DNA from 2 places in the Paenibacillus borealis genome. Region 1 is predicted to be linked to the other one. Evidence: predicted binding sites of a transcription regulator. Region 1 holds the regulator's gene; the other holds the start of a gene.
The links. The regulator Rex, encoded in region 1, represses fermentation and respiration genes when NADH is low (regulators of the CRP and FNR family bind a similar motif). The targets are predictions, from matches to a motif close to TTGTGAAATATTTCACAA.
Positions count from the first base shown of each region.

Region 2: pflB (formate C-acetyltransferase) is a predicted target of Rex. The motif match lies at 2,641-2,658, and genes of this name have one in related genera.

Region 1 is NZ_CP009285.1:5,243,073-5,248,972, reverse strand. It holds gene dinG (ATP-dependent DNA helicase DinG) at 1-1,947, shown strand, start outside; gene PBOR_RS22220 (redox-sensing transcriptional repressor Rex) at 2,088-2,741, shown strand; gene PBOR_RS22215 (amidohydrolase) at 2,728-4,029, shown strand; gene PBOR_RS22210 (cell wall elongation regulator TseB-like domain-containing protein) at 4,056-4,577, shown strand; gene PBOR_RS22205 (aminoglycoside adenylyltransferase domain-containing protein) at 4,891-5,658, shown strand.
Region 2 is NZ_CP009285.1:5,541,358-5,547,257, forward strand. It holds gene pflA (pyruvate formate-lyase-activating protein) at 1-167, opposite strand, end outside; gene pflB (formate C-acetyltransferase) at 291-2,552, opposite strand; gene adhE (bifunctional acetaldehyde-CoA/alcohol dehydrogenase) at 2,814-5,435, opposite strand; gene PBOR_RS23815 (ABC transporter substrate-binding protein) at 5,882-5,900, opposite strand, start outside.

The sequences.
Region 1 (5,900 bases):
CACAGTGTCCGCAGCAATCAGAAGGTCATGGTCAGCACGCATACGATCAACCTTCAGGATCAGCTGCGTGAGCGCGACATCCCTCTTTTGACGAGTGTTGTGCCATTTCCATTCAAGGCTGCGATCTTTAAGGGAAGAGGGCACTATTTGTGTCTGCGCAAGTTTGAACATAGAATAAATAAAAAGGACTTCATAAGTCCCAGGGAAGAAGCGCTTACCGCTGCTCAGATGATTGTCTGGCTGACCCAAACGGAGACAGGCGATGATGAAGAGCTTAACTTAAGCGGGCGCGGCGGTGACTTCTGGGAGACCGTAGCCAGTGATACCGACTCCTGTCTGGGACGTTCGTGCCCTTGGTTCCGGAAATGTTATTATCACCGGGCTAAACATGAAGCCGGAATTTCCGATGTGGTGGTGACCAATCACTCCAAATTATTTGCAGACGTTAAGGCCGGGCATCAGCTGCTTCCGGCTTACGAGCATCTCATTATAGATGAGGCTCATCATCTGGAGGATATAGCCGGCAAACACCTCGGCATGCAGATGAAATACTTCACCGTAGCGCATACGCTCACCCGCCTGTACAAGGACAGCCGGAGCGGACAGCTGCCTGCTCTGCGCCAGACTCTGCAATCGTCCGGCAGTGAGCAGGCTTCGGAATGGAGCGGCGTCATCGACCGGATCTACCCGGATCTGCTTACCGTTAAGGAGTCCTGGGATACGCTTAGCGATAAGCTCTTCGCCCTGCTGCCTGAACGCAGCGATGCCGGAGCTGGTGAAGCCGGCCAGCTGGTCGCACGCCTGCAGCCGGGCAAGAAGCCCAAAGAGTGGGAGGAGCTGGCTGCCCTGGAGAATACACTCAACCTCAGCCTGAGCGATATCATCCGCAAGGGTGATAAAATGCTTAGTGAGATGCGTGATACGGACAGCCAGTCCTCATCGGACAGCCTCGTGACGGATATCGGCGGGTTGTTCAAGGACCTGGCCTCCATTAGAGAGCAGATCCGATTCTTTATGGGACTGAATGACGAGAATATTGTGTACTGGCTGGAGGGGAGCGGTAATTACCGCGGCAAGTCGCTGCAGATGTATGCCGTTCCGGTGGATGTCAGCACCCAGCTGCGGGAGCTGTTCTTCGACAAGAAGAGGAGTATCATCCTGACCTCGGCCACCTTGTCTGTGGATAAGTCATTCCAGTTCATGATAGATAATCTGGGTCTTGGCGAGGCAGCAGAGCAGGGGCGTCTGATGACAGCACTGCTTCCGTCTCCGTTCAAATACCGCGAACAGGCGCTGCTTGTCATTCCGCGTGATTTCCCGAGCGTCAAGGGAAGCATTGGGGATGCCCGCTTTGTAGATACGCTGGTCCATTCTCTGGCCGAAACTGCAGTGGCCACACGGGGGCGGATGCTCGTACTGTTCACATCCTACAAGATGCTGCGCCAGGTTTATGATCCGCTGAAAGAGGCGTTGGCTTCGCAGGATATCATGGTGCTAGGCCAGGGTGTAGAAGGCGGCAGCCGGAGCAAGCTGATCCGGCGGTTCCAGGACAGTTCGGCGTCTGTCTTGCTCGGTACGAGCAGCTTCTGGGAGGGTGTAGATATTCCCGGGGAGGCTTTGACCTGCCTGGCGATTGTCAGACTGCCCTTCCAGCCGCCAAATCATCCGCTGGCTGAAGCGAAATCAGAGCTGCTGCAGGCACAGAAGAAGAATCCTTTCATGAAGCTGTCTGTCCCGCAGGCCGTGATCCGATTCAAGCAAGGCTTCGGAAGGCTGGTCCGCACCGCACAGGACCGCGGAATTGTTATTGTATATGATACCAGAGTCATTGAATCTTATTATGGGAAGTATTTCCTGTATTCGCTGCCCGGTCCCAAGATGGAGCATATGCTGACTGATCAGATGGTGCCGCGGATTGCAGAGTGGCTGGAAGAAGGCGGGGTTTAATATCCGTTCCCCGGTTGATATTATGTATAAGTAATTATGGTTCTGAAGTCCCGCGCTCCACGGCTGCTGCCCAATTGGGCAGTACCGGAGCACGGTTCCTATAATCGGATTATCACATCAAACTTTTAGGAGGAGAAAACATGAAATCGGATAAAATATCGGAGGCCGTCGTCCGCAGACTCCCAGTGTACCTGCGTTTCCTGAACGATCTCCAAAAACGTGAAATCTCTACAGTTTCTTCTCAGGAGCTGGGACAGAAGCTTGATCTTAATCCCGCCCAGATCCGCAAGGACCTGGCTTATTTCGGTGATTTCGGCAGAAAGGGCATCGGTTATGACGTCTCTTATCTGATTGAGAAGATCCGTCATATTCTGAAGCTGGACCAGCAGATTAACGTAGCTCTAGTAGGTGCGGGTAATCTCGGCCACGCCTTGTCGAATTACAATGCCTACTTGAAGGATACGATGAAGATTACAGCTATATTTGATGCTTACGAGCCTAAGGTAGGCCAGCAGATCAACTCGTTGACTGTGCAGCCGATGAGTGAGCTGGGGGATACCATCCGTGCGCAGGGCATCCGTATCGGAATTATTACCGTTCCGGACAGTGAAGCACAGAACGTAGCGGATATTCTGGTGGATTCGGGCATTGAGGCCATCCTCAATTTTGCCCCTGTTATTCTTAAGACTCCGGCTAATATCCGGATTCATGCCGCCGATTTCACCACTGATCTGCAGAGTCTGGCTTATTATTTACATGACGGAAAGGACGAAGCTGAAGATGAGCAGCAATAAAACGATTATTAAAGACGGCCGTTTCCTGGTTCCAGGCAGCGACAAGCCGGTTCTGAACGGTTATATGACCATAGAGAATGATCTGATTACTTACATAGGTGAAGCGAAGCCTGTAATCGAAGAGGATGCCCGGGTTATTGACGGCAGCCGTCTGCTGTTTATGCCGGGTCTCGTCAACACCCACGGCCATGCAGCGATGTCCCTGCTGCGCGGGTACGGTGATGATATGGTGCTTCAGGCTTGGCTGCAGGAAAAAATGTGGCCGATGGAAGAGAAATTCACCGGTGAGGATGTGTACTGGGGAACCTCTCTGTCTGTTCTTGAGATGCTGAAGGGCGGCACTACGACCTTCCTTGATATGTATGATCACATGGACCGGGTTGCTGAGGTCACCGAGCAGTCCGGCATCCGCGGCGTGCTGATGCGCGGTGTCATCGGACTCTGTCCGGAAGAGGTCCAGAATCACAAGCTGGCTGAGGCAATTGCTTTTGCCCGTAACTGGCATGGTAAGGCTGACGGCCGAATTACTGCGATGCTCTCGCCGCATGCGCCTTACACCTGTCCTCCGGAGTTTTTCATGAAGTTTGTCCAGGCGGCTCATGATCTTGATCTGCCAATGCACACGCATATGTCCGAAACCCGCCATGAGGTGGAGCAGAATGTGGCCGATTACGGCCTGCGTCCGGTCGCTCATCTGGAGAAGCTGGGAATGTTCACCCGGCCGTCCCTGATCGCCCATGGCGTTCATCTGAATGATGAAGAGATTGAGATTCTGGCCCGCCACAATGTCGGTGTATCCCATAATCCAGGCAGCAACCTGAAGCTGGCCAGCGGAGTAGCCCGTGTTCCTGAGCTGCTCAGAGCAGGAGTTAAGGTCTCCCTGGGTACGGACGGTGCAGCAAGCAACAACAACCTGGATATGTTCGAAGAGATGCGTCTGGCCGCGCTGATTCACAAAGGCGTAAGCGGTGATCCGACAGCAGTACCGGCTCCAGAGGCGCTGCTGATGGCGACCGAATATGGTGCGCAGTCTATTTTCCTGAACCAGGTGGGCAGGCTTTCAGCAGGGATGAAGGCCGACTTCATCGCGATTGATATTGATCAGCCGCATTTGCTCCCGCATACCGATCTTTTGTCCCATGCAGTATATTCAGCCAGTGCCAAGGATGTCGAGCATGTCTGGGTGAACGGCAAACAGGTTGTGAAGCACGGACAATGCCTGACACTCGATGAAGAAGCCATCCGCCGCAAAGCACAGGAAACGTTCGAAGCTCTGCTTAAACGGTAATACAGGCTAAATGGAAAGGAAGCTGTATGTTGAAGAAGAGGAGAAAATGGCTTCCGCTGGGGATCTCCCTGGTTCTGCTCCTTCTGTTCGGACTAAGCCAGTTCTATGCCTACATTATGAAGGATCAGTGGAACGAGCGGAGTGAAGCCAAAGAGATTGCCAGAGCACGGGCCGGCTTAACTGAGATATCCAAAGCACAGAAATCCGTCTGGGATGAAAATGCGATTTACTGGGTGCTTACCGGAAAAAATGATGCAGGGACTGAAATGATGGTTTGGGTCCGCTTTACCAGGGAAGGCCAGCCTGCCGGAGGCGAAAATGATTTATACGCGGAGGAGCTCAGCAAAGGGACTTCTGAGGCGCAAATCCGTGATATTATAGCTGACCAGCTTCCGGGTATTACGATTAAGCGGCTGCTGCCCGGAGTATATAATGGAGAATATGCCTGGCAGCTGTTTTACAAAAAGGACGGCAGGTTCTATTACAGCTTCTATCGTTTCACAGACGGCAGTGCTATCGGTGAAGGGTATAGCCTGCCCAACCGGTAAGCGGCAGCCAGTATGGTTTACAGCAGGAGCGGGGGGACAGTTGAACTGTTCTCCCGCATTTTTTATGCATATAAGCCGGAATTTAAATGCTTCTTCAAGGGAGAGAACAGTCTATAGCCATTCTTGGACTTGTGACTCACCGGGAGCTATGGCTTAATAATACGGGAGGGGAAAATTCCAACCCGTTTCGATGGCTTGCCAGCTGGATAGCATCAATTAGTATATACGATGATACATACCGGATTGCCATATCGGAAGTATGTGTTCCCGGCATCTGTTTCAACCATAATTGACATTCAGGAGGATCATAAAGTTGGAAATTCTAGCCTATTTAGATCAGGCGGTAACGTTGTTCAAAGAGGAAATGGGGGCGAATTTGTCCGGGATTTATCTGCACGGTTCGCTGGCCATGGGCTGCTTTCATCCGGATAAAAGTGATATTGATCTGCTGATTGTCGTACACGACAAGCTTCCTGTAGAGGTTAGCCGGAAACTGGCCAAGAAAGTGATAGCTTATCACGACAGTCTGCCGAACCGGCGCGGGATTGAGCTAACTGTTGTACTGAAGAAATATCTGAAGAATTTTGTGCATCCGGCACCTTTTGAGTTTCATTTCTCGGACTTTCATCTGGACCGCTACAGAAATGATGAGAATTATTTATGCGGCGGTTATGAGGACAGGGATCTTGCGGCTCAATTTGCCGTCGTCTATCAGCGGGGATTTATTTTGTACGGTGAACCTATCCGCGAAGCGTTTCTGCCGGTAGACCGCCAATACTACCTGGATTCTATCCTAGGTGATATCGGAGATGCGGCTCAGCAAATCATAGATTCTCCTGTGTACTACACACTGAATTTGTGCCGGGTGCTGTATTTTGTGCGGGAAGAAGTAGTGTCTTCCAAAAAGGAAGGCGGGGAGTGGGGCCTGCAGCATTTGCCGTCCAGCTATCACGGGCTGCTGAAGCACTGCCTTGAAGAATATAGCGGTGTGGCGAGTGACAGTAGTTACGACCCGGAGTTATTAATTGATTTTGCAGAATATATGGCCGGCGAAATCAGACAGCACCAAGCCAAAGTGTAAATTCAAGCGGAGTGAAGCGGACTGAGAAGCCCTTATTTCTTCTAAAAAGCCTATTCTGGCATCGAAGCGGACTGAGATTCCGTTATCTTGTTCATTTGAGCCCGAAATGGGGTGTGATCGGTCAATTAACGGAATCTGAGTCCGAAACACTATGTCCACATCATCCAAAAGAGAGCGCCGCAGGCATTTATATGCTTAAGGGCGCTCTTTCTCTGTTATCCTTACGGCAAAGCTAATTCTGT
Region 2 (5,900 bases), 300 kb from region 1:
AGCACTTCTTCAACGGTCATTTCCTTGCCTTCATTCAATCCCCAGGTATCCGGGTTGTGGCAATACTGACACTTAAGTAGGCAGCCCTGCATAAAAAGCACGAAGCGGATACCCGGGCCATCCACCGTTCCAAAAGTTTCCAAGGAGTGGATATGTCCTTTAAGCATGAGATGTCATCCTTTCGAAATAAAACTTAAAATTTTAATTACTTTTAAACAAGAGTGTACCGCCCTCTTGCAAGGGCGGCAGCTCTTTGATTTATTTCAATTCTTGATCTGCAAGAACAATTCTTACATGGAATCGTGGAACGTACGGTTGATAACATCCAGCTGTTGTTCGCGGGTCAGCTTGATGAAGTTAACAGCATAGCCGGATACGCGAATGGTCAGCTGCGGATAGTTCTCAGGGTGATCCATAGCATCGATTAGCTGCTCACGGTTAAATACGTTAACGTTCAAGTGCTGAGCGTTGTTGTGGAAGTATCCGTCCATCATGAATACCAGGTTGGACTTACGGGATTCTTCGTCTTTACCCAGAGCCTTAGGAACGATCGAGAATGTGTTGGAGATACCATCCTGTGCATCGGAGTAAGGCAGTTTAGCAACAGAGTTCAGGGAAGCAAGTGCACCCTTCTTGTCGCGTCCGTGCATTGGGTTAGCACCAGGTGCGAATGGTTCGCCTTTTTTACGTCCATCAGGAGTAGTACCAGTCTTCTTACCGTATACCACGTTCGAAGTGATAGTCAATACCGATTGAGTTGGTACAGCATCACGGTAAGTTTTGTTTTTACGGATCATGCTCATGAAGGTTTCAACCAGTTCAACCGCGATGCCGTCAACAGCGTCGTCGTTGTTACCGTAGCAAGGGAATTCACCTTCAGTTTCGAAGTCGATAGCAATACCTTCTTCGTTGCGGATCGGTTTAACCTTAGCGTATTTAATTGCGCTCAGGGAGTCGGCAGCAACGGACAGACCGGCAATACCGCAAGCCATAGTACGCAGAATGTCGCGGTCATGCAGCGCCATTTCGATACGTTCGTAAGAATATTTGTCATGCATATAGTGGATGATGTTCAGCGTGTTGACATAAGTCTTAGCCAGCCATTCCATCATTGGTTTGAAACGTTTCATCACTTCGTCGTAATCAAGGTATTCGGAAGTGATCGCCGGATATTCAGGACCTACCTGAGCGCCGGATTTTTCATCCTTACCACCATTGATTGCATACAGCAGGGCTTTTGCCAGGTTGGCACGGGCACCGAAGAACTGCATTTGTTTACCGATACGCATTGGGGATACGCAGCAGGCAATCGCGTAATCTTCACCCCAGTATGGACGCATTACATCATCGTTCTCATATTGGATAGCACTGGTTTCGATGGAAACCTTAGCACAATATTTTTTGAAGCCTTCAGGCAACTTTTCCGACCACAGTACAGTCAGGTTTGGTTCTGGTGCAGGTCCCAGATTGTACAGGGTATGCAGGAAGCGGAAGCTGTTCTTAGTTACGCGTGTTGTTCCGTCTTCAGCCATACCACCGATGGATTCAGTTACCCAAGTAGGGTCGCCGGAGAACAGATCATTATAGTCAGGCGTACGCAGGAATTTCACGATACGCAATTTCATTACGAAATGGTCAACGATTTCCTGTGCTTGTTCTTCAGTAAGAGTACCTTCTTCGAAATCACGTTGTACATAGATATCAAGGAAGGAGGATACGCGTCCCAGGGACATTGCGGCACCGTTTTGCTCTTTAACTGCAGCCAGATAACCGAAGTATACCCATTGAGTAGCTTCTTTGAAGTTATTAGCCGGTTTCGAAATATCAAGTCCATGTGCAGCAGCCATTTGTTTCAGTTCGCCCAGAGCACGCATTTGCTCGGACAGCTCTTCACGCAGACGAATTACTTCTTCTGTCATGGAATCCACTTCAAGCTCAGTCAGTTGTTGCTTCTTGTCTTTAATCAGGAAATCAATACCATACAGAGCAATACGGCGATAGTCGCCGATGATACGTCCGCGGCCATAAGCATCAGGAAGACCAGTGATTACGCCGGATTTACGCACAGCTCTCATATCTGGTGTATATGCATCAAATACGCCTTGGTTATGCGTTTTGCGGATGTTCGTGAACATGTCAACGATATTTTGCGGAAGCTCGAAGCCGTAAGCCTTAGTAGCATCGATCATCATCTTGATACCGCCGAACGGTTGAATGGAACGTCTGAAAGGAGCATCAGTCTGAACGCCGACAATTTGTTCCTTGTCCTTGTCGATGTAGCCCGGATTGTGGGAAGTGATAGTGGAGACAGTATCGAGGGAAACATCCCATACGCCGCCTCTTTCTCTTTCTTCCTTGCTAAGCTGGGAGATAATCTTCCACAGTTCAGTTGTGTTGCTGGTAGGACCTACCAGGAAATCTTCATTTCCTTCATAAGGCTTGATGTTCTTGGCAATAAAGTTATTAACGTCAACTTTCTTAGCCCATGTACCTTTAGTAAAACTTCTCCAACCCGACTTAACCTCTTGTACTTCTCTTTCAATCACCGACATGCTAAATCCCTCCATTTATATTTAGTATATTTGTAGAGATCGCGGGCTTGAAGGTTAATCCCGTGTCTCGTGATCCCGTAGCCATTGGTTGTTATAAAATTCACAATCGCGATTTCATAACTGGGATCGTTGTTTATATAAACATTTTAGTTTATTTTCTGAAAAAGGACTGTGACAAATATCACTCTTTCGGTGATATTTGTCACTTCCATCCAGTTCCATATTAACCTTTAACCTTATTCTTTGCCAGGCAATCGTATATTAGTTATCGAATCTTCCATAGAATGCGTTGCGGTATACATCAGCAAGCTCAGATACCAGCGGCATTTTAGGGTTGGCAGTTGTACATTGGTCTTCAAATGCACGGTCAGCCAGGTAATCTACACGGGATTCGAAGTCCTTAGGATCAAAGCCAAGAGCCGAGAAGGATTCTTCGATGCCGAGTTTTTTGTTCATTTCGCGGATAGCATTGATCAGGCTGGTTACGCCTTCTTCAGTAGTACGTGCCGGCAATCCCAGGATACGGGCAATTTCAGCATACCGTTCGTCAGCTACAAAGTGCGAATATTTAGGGAACGAAGCGAACTTCGTAGGTTTCTTGGCATTGTAACGGATAACATGCGGCATCAGGATGGCATTGGTACGGCCATGAGCCGTGTGGTACTGGCCGCCCCATTTGTGCGCCAAGCTGTGGTTAATACCCAGGAATGCATTTGCAAATGCCATACCGGCAAGTGTAGAAGCGTTGTGCATTTTTTCGCGGGCAAGCTTGTCGCCAGTCAATGCGGATTTTTCCAGCCACTGGAATACCAGCTGAATCGCTTTGATTGCCAGACCATCGGAATAGTCACTGGCCATTACAGATACATAAGCTTCGATAGCATGTGTCAATACGTCCATACCTGTATCGGCAACAGCAGTTCTAGGCAAGCTGTATACAAACTCCGGATCAATGATAGCAACGTCTGGAGTCAGCTCATAGTCAGCCAGCGGATACTTAGTATTATTGCCCGTTGTCTTGTCTGTGATAACTGCGAACGAAGTTACTTCAGAACCTGTACCGGAAGTTGTTGGAATCGCAACGAATTTCGCTTTGTTACCCAGCTTAGGGAATTTGTATACCCGTTTGCGGATATCCATGAACTTCTGTTTCAGGCCGTTAAAGTCTGCATCCGGATGTTCATAGAACAACCACATTCCTTTGGCAGCATCCATTGGGGAACCGCCGCCGAGTGCGATGATGCAGTCCGGCTGGAATCTGTTCATCATAGCCGTACCTTTTTCAACCGTAGTTGTCGATGGATCCGGTTCAACTTCCGAGAACACTTCGATCGCAACAGGAGTCTGGCGTTGACGCAGATAGTGCTCTACTCTTTCAACATAGCCCAGTTTAACCATCATTGGGTCAGTGATAATAGCTACACGAGTGATATCAGGCATTTTGGCCAGGTACTGAGTGGATCCCTTTTCGAAGTAAATCTTGTCAGGTACTTTAAACCATTGCATATTCACGGTACGACGATTCACCCTTTTCACGTTGATCAGATTGATTGCAGTCACGTTTTGCGATACAGAGTTGCGTCCGTAAGATCCGCAGCCCAGTGTCAGTGAAGGGATATTGGTGTTGTAAATATCGCCGATTGCGCCGTGTGTAGATGGCGAGTTGACGAGAATACGTCCGGTTTGCAGACGGTTGGAGAACTTCATGATTACTTCTTCGTTGTTCGAGTGGATAGCCGAGCTGTGGCCCATGCCGCCGAATTCAACGATTTCAGCTGCGCGTTCGATACCTTGGTCAGCGTTCTTCACTTTGTAGCAAGCCAGAACCGGGCTCAGCTTCTCAGCGGACAGCGGATATTTAGTACCTACACCTTCAAGCTCAGCTACCAGGATTTTCGTTCCGGCAGGAACCTGAATACCGCACATTTCAGCGATCTTCACAGCGGATTGGCCGACGATAGCCGGGTTAACCGCACATTTCTCTACGTTCATTGCGCCGCTAGTCAGCTTGGCAGCTTCCTCTTTGTTAACAAAGTAGCAGCCGTTCGCAATCATTTTCTTCTTCACTTGGTCGAAAATCGCTTCTTCAATAATAACCGCTTGCTCGGAAGCACAGATCATACCATTATCGAATGTCTTGGAAAGGATGATGTCTGTTACTGCCTGATCAATATCAGCACTCTTCTCAATGAAAGCAGGTACGTTACCAGGACCTACGCCGAGTGCCGGTTTGCCGCAGCTGTAAGCTGCTTTGACCATTGCCGATCCGCCGGTTGCCAGAATCAGTGCAACGTCAGGATTGTTCATCAGTGCGTTTGTTTTGTCCATAGTAGGAAGCTCGATCCACTGGATAAAGTTCTCAGGAGCGCCAGCTTTCACACCTGCATCATGCAGAATTTTGGCTGCTGCGGCACTACACTCTTGCGCTGAAGGGTGGAATCCGAATATAATAGGGTTACGTGTCTTAGCGGAAATCAAAGCTTTAAACATCGTGGTGGATGTTGGGTTGGTTACCGGTGTGATACCCATAATTATTCCGACAGGCTCAGCAATCTTCTGGAAGTTGTCATAAACGTTATCCTCAATAACGCCTACTGTCTTGTCGTACTTAATTCCGTGCCAGATATATTCAGTTGAGAAGATGTTCTTCGTAATTTTGTCTTCATAGACACCGCGTCCTGTTTCTTCAACGGCCAGCTTAGCCAGGTACATATGTTTGTCGAGTCCGGCCAACGCCATTGCATGAACGATTGTGTTAGTTTGCTCTTGATCCAGTCCCATGAACGCTTCATGAGCTTTCTTTGCTTTATCCACCAAAGTCTGAATATATTCTTCAGCGGTGGTTTGTTTCACTTGGGCGGCGACTTCGTTTTTAACTGCCATCTCCCTCGTCCTCCTGTCAATTTTTAGGTTGTTTTTCTCTACACATTTATCTTATCATATACTTTTCACCTTGTATAGTGAAATCTTTCACAAAGTATAAAGTTTTTTTTGATTTGTTTTCAAAGCGCTTTCATTCAATCATATCCTAGCGTTATTTCCATTTTATGTGCTATTTTTAGTTAATATTTGTCCGTTTTGCGAACGCTCCACCCCTTAGGCCTTCTTCGTTGTGGATTTCAACCTCTCCATCTTTAGATTTGCCTTCTAAATATTGGAAATCACGTTCCGCTTCCGGATAAATCAAATCTATCGTTCACCCTCCTGACTCTCTCTGCTAAAAGTATAAATATAAATCCCGCAAGCAAAAAGGCAGGAGACCGTGTCTCCTGCCTTAAGCAATGTTCATCCTTAATCAAGCACCGCACCTATTCTTCTACAAGCGACGGCTATTCTACTTTGATCGTA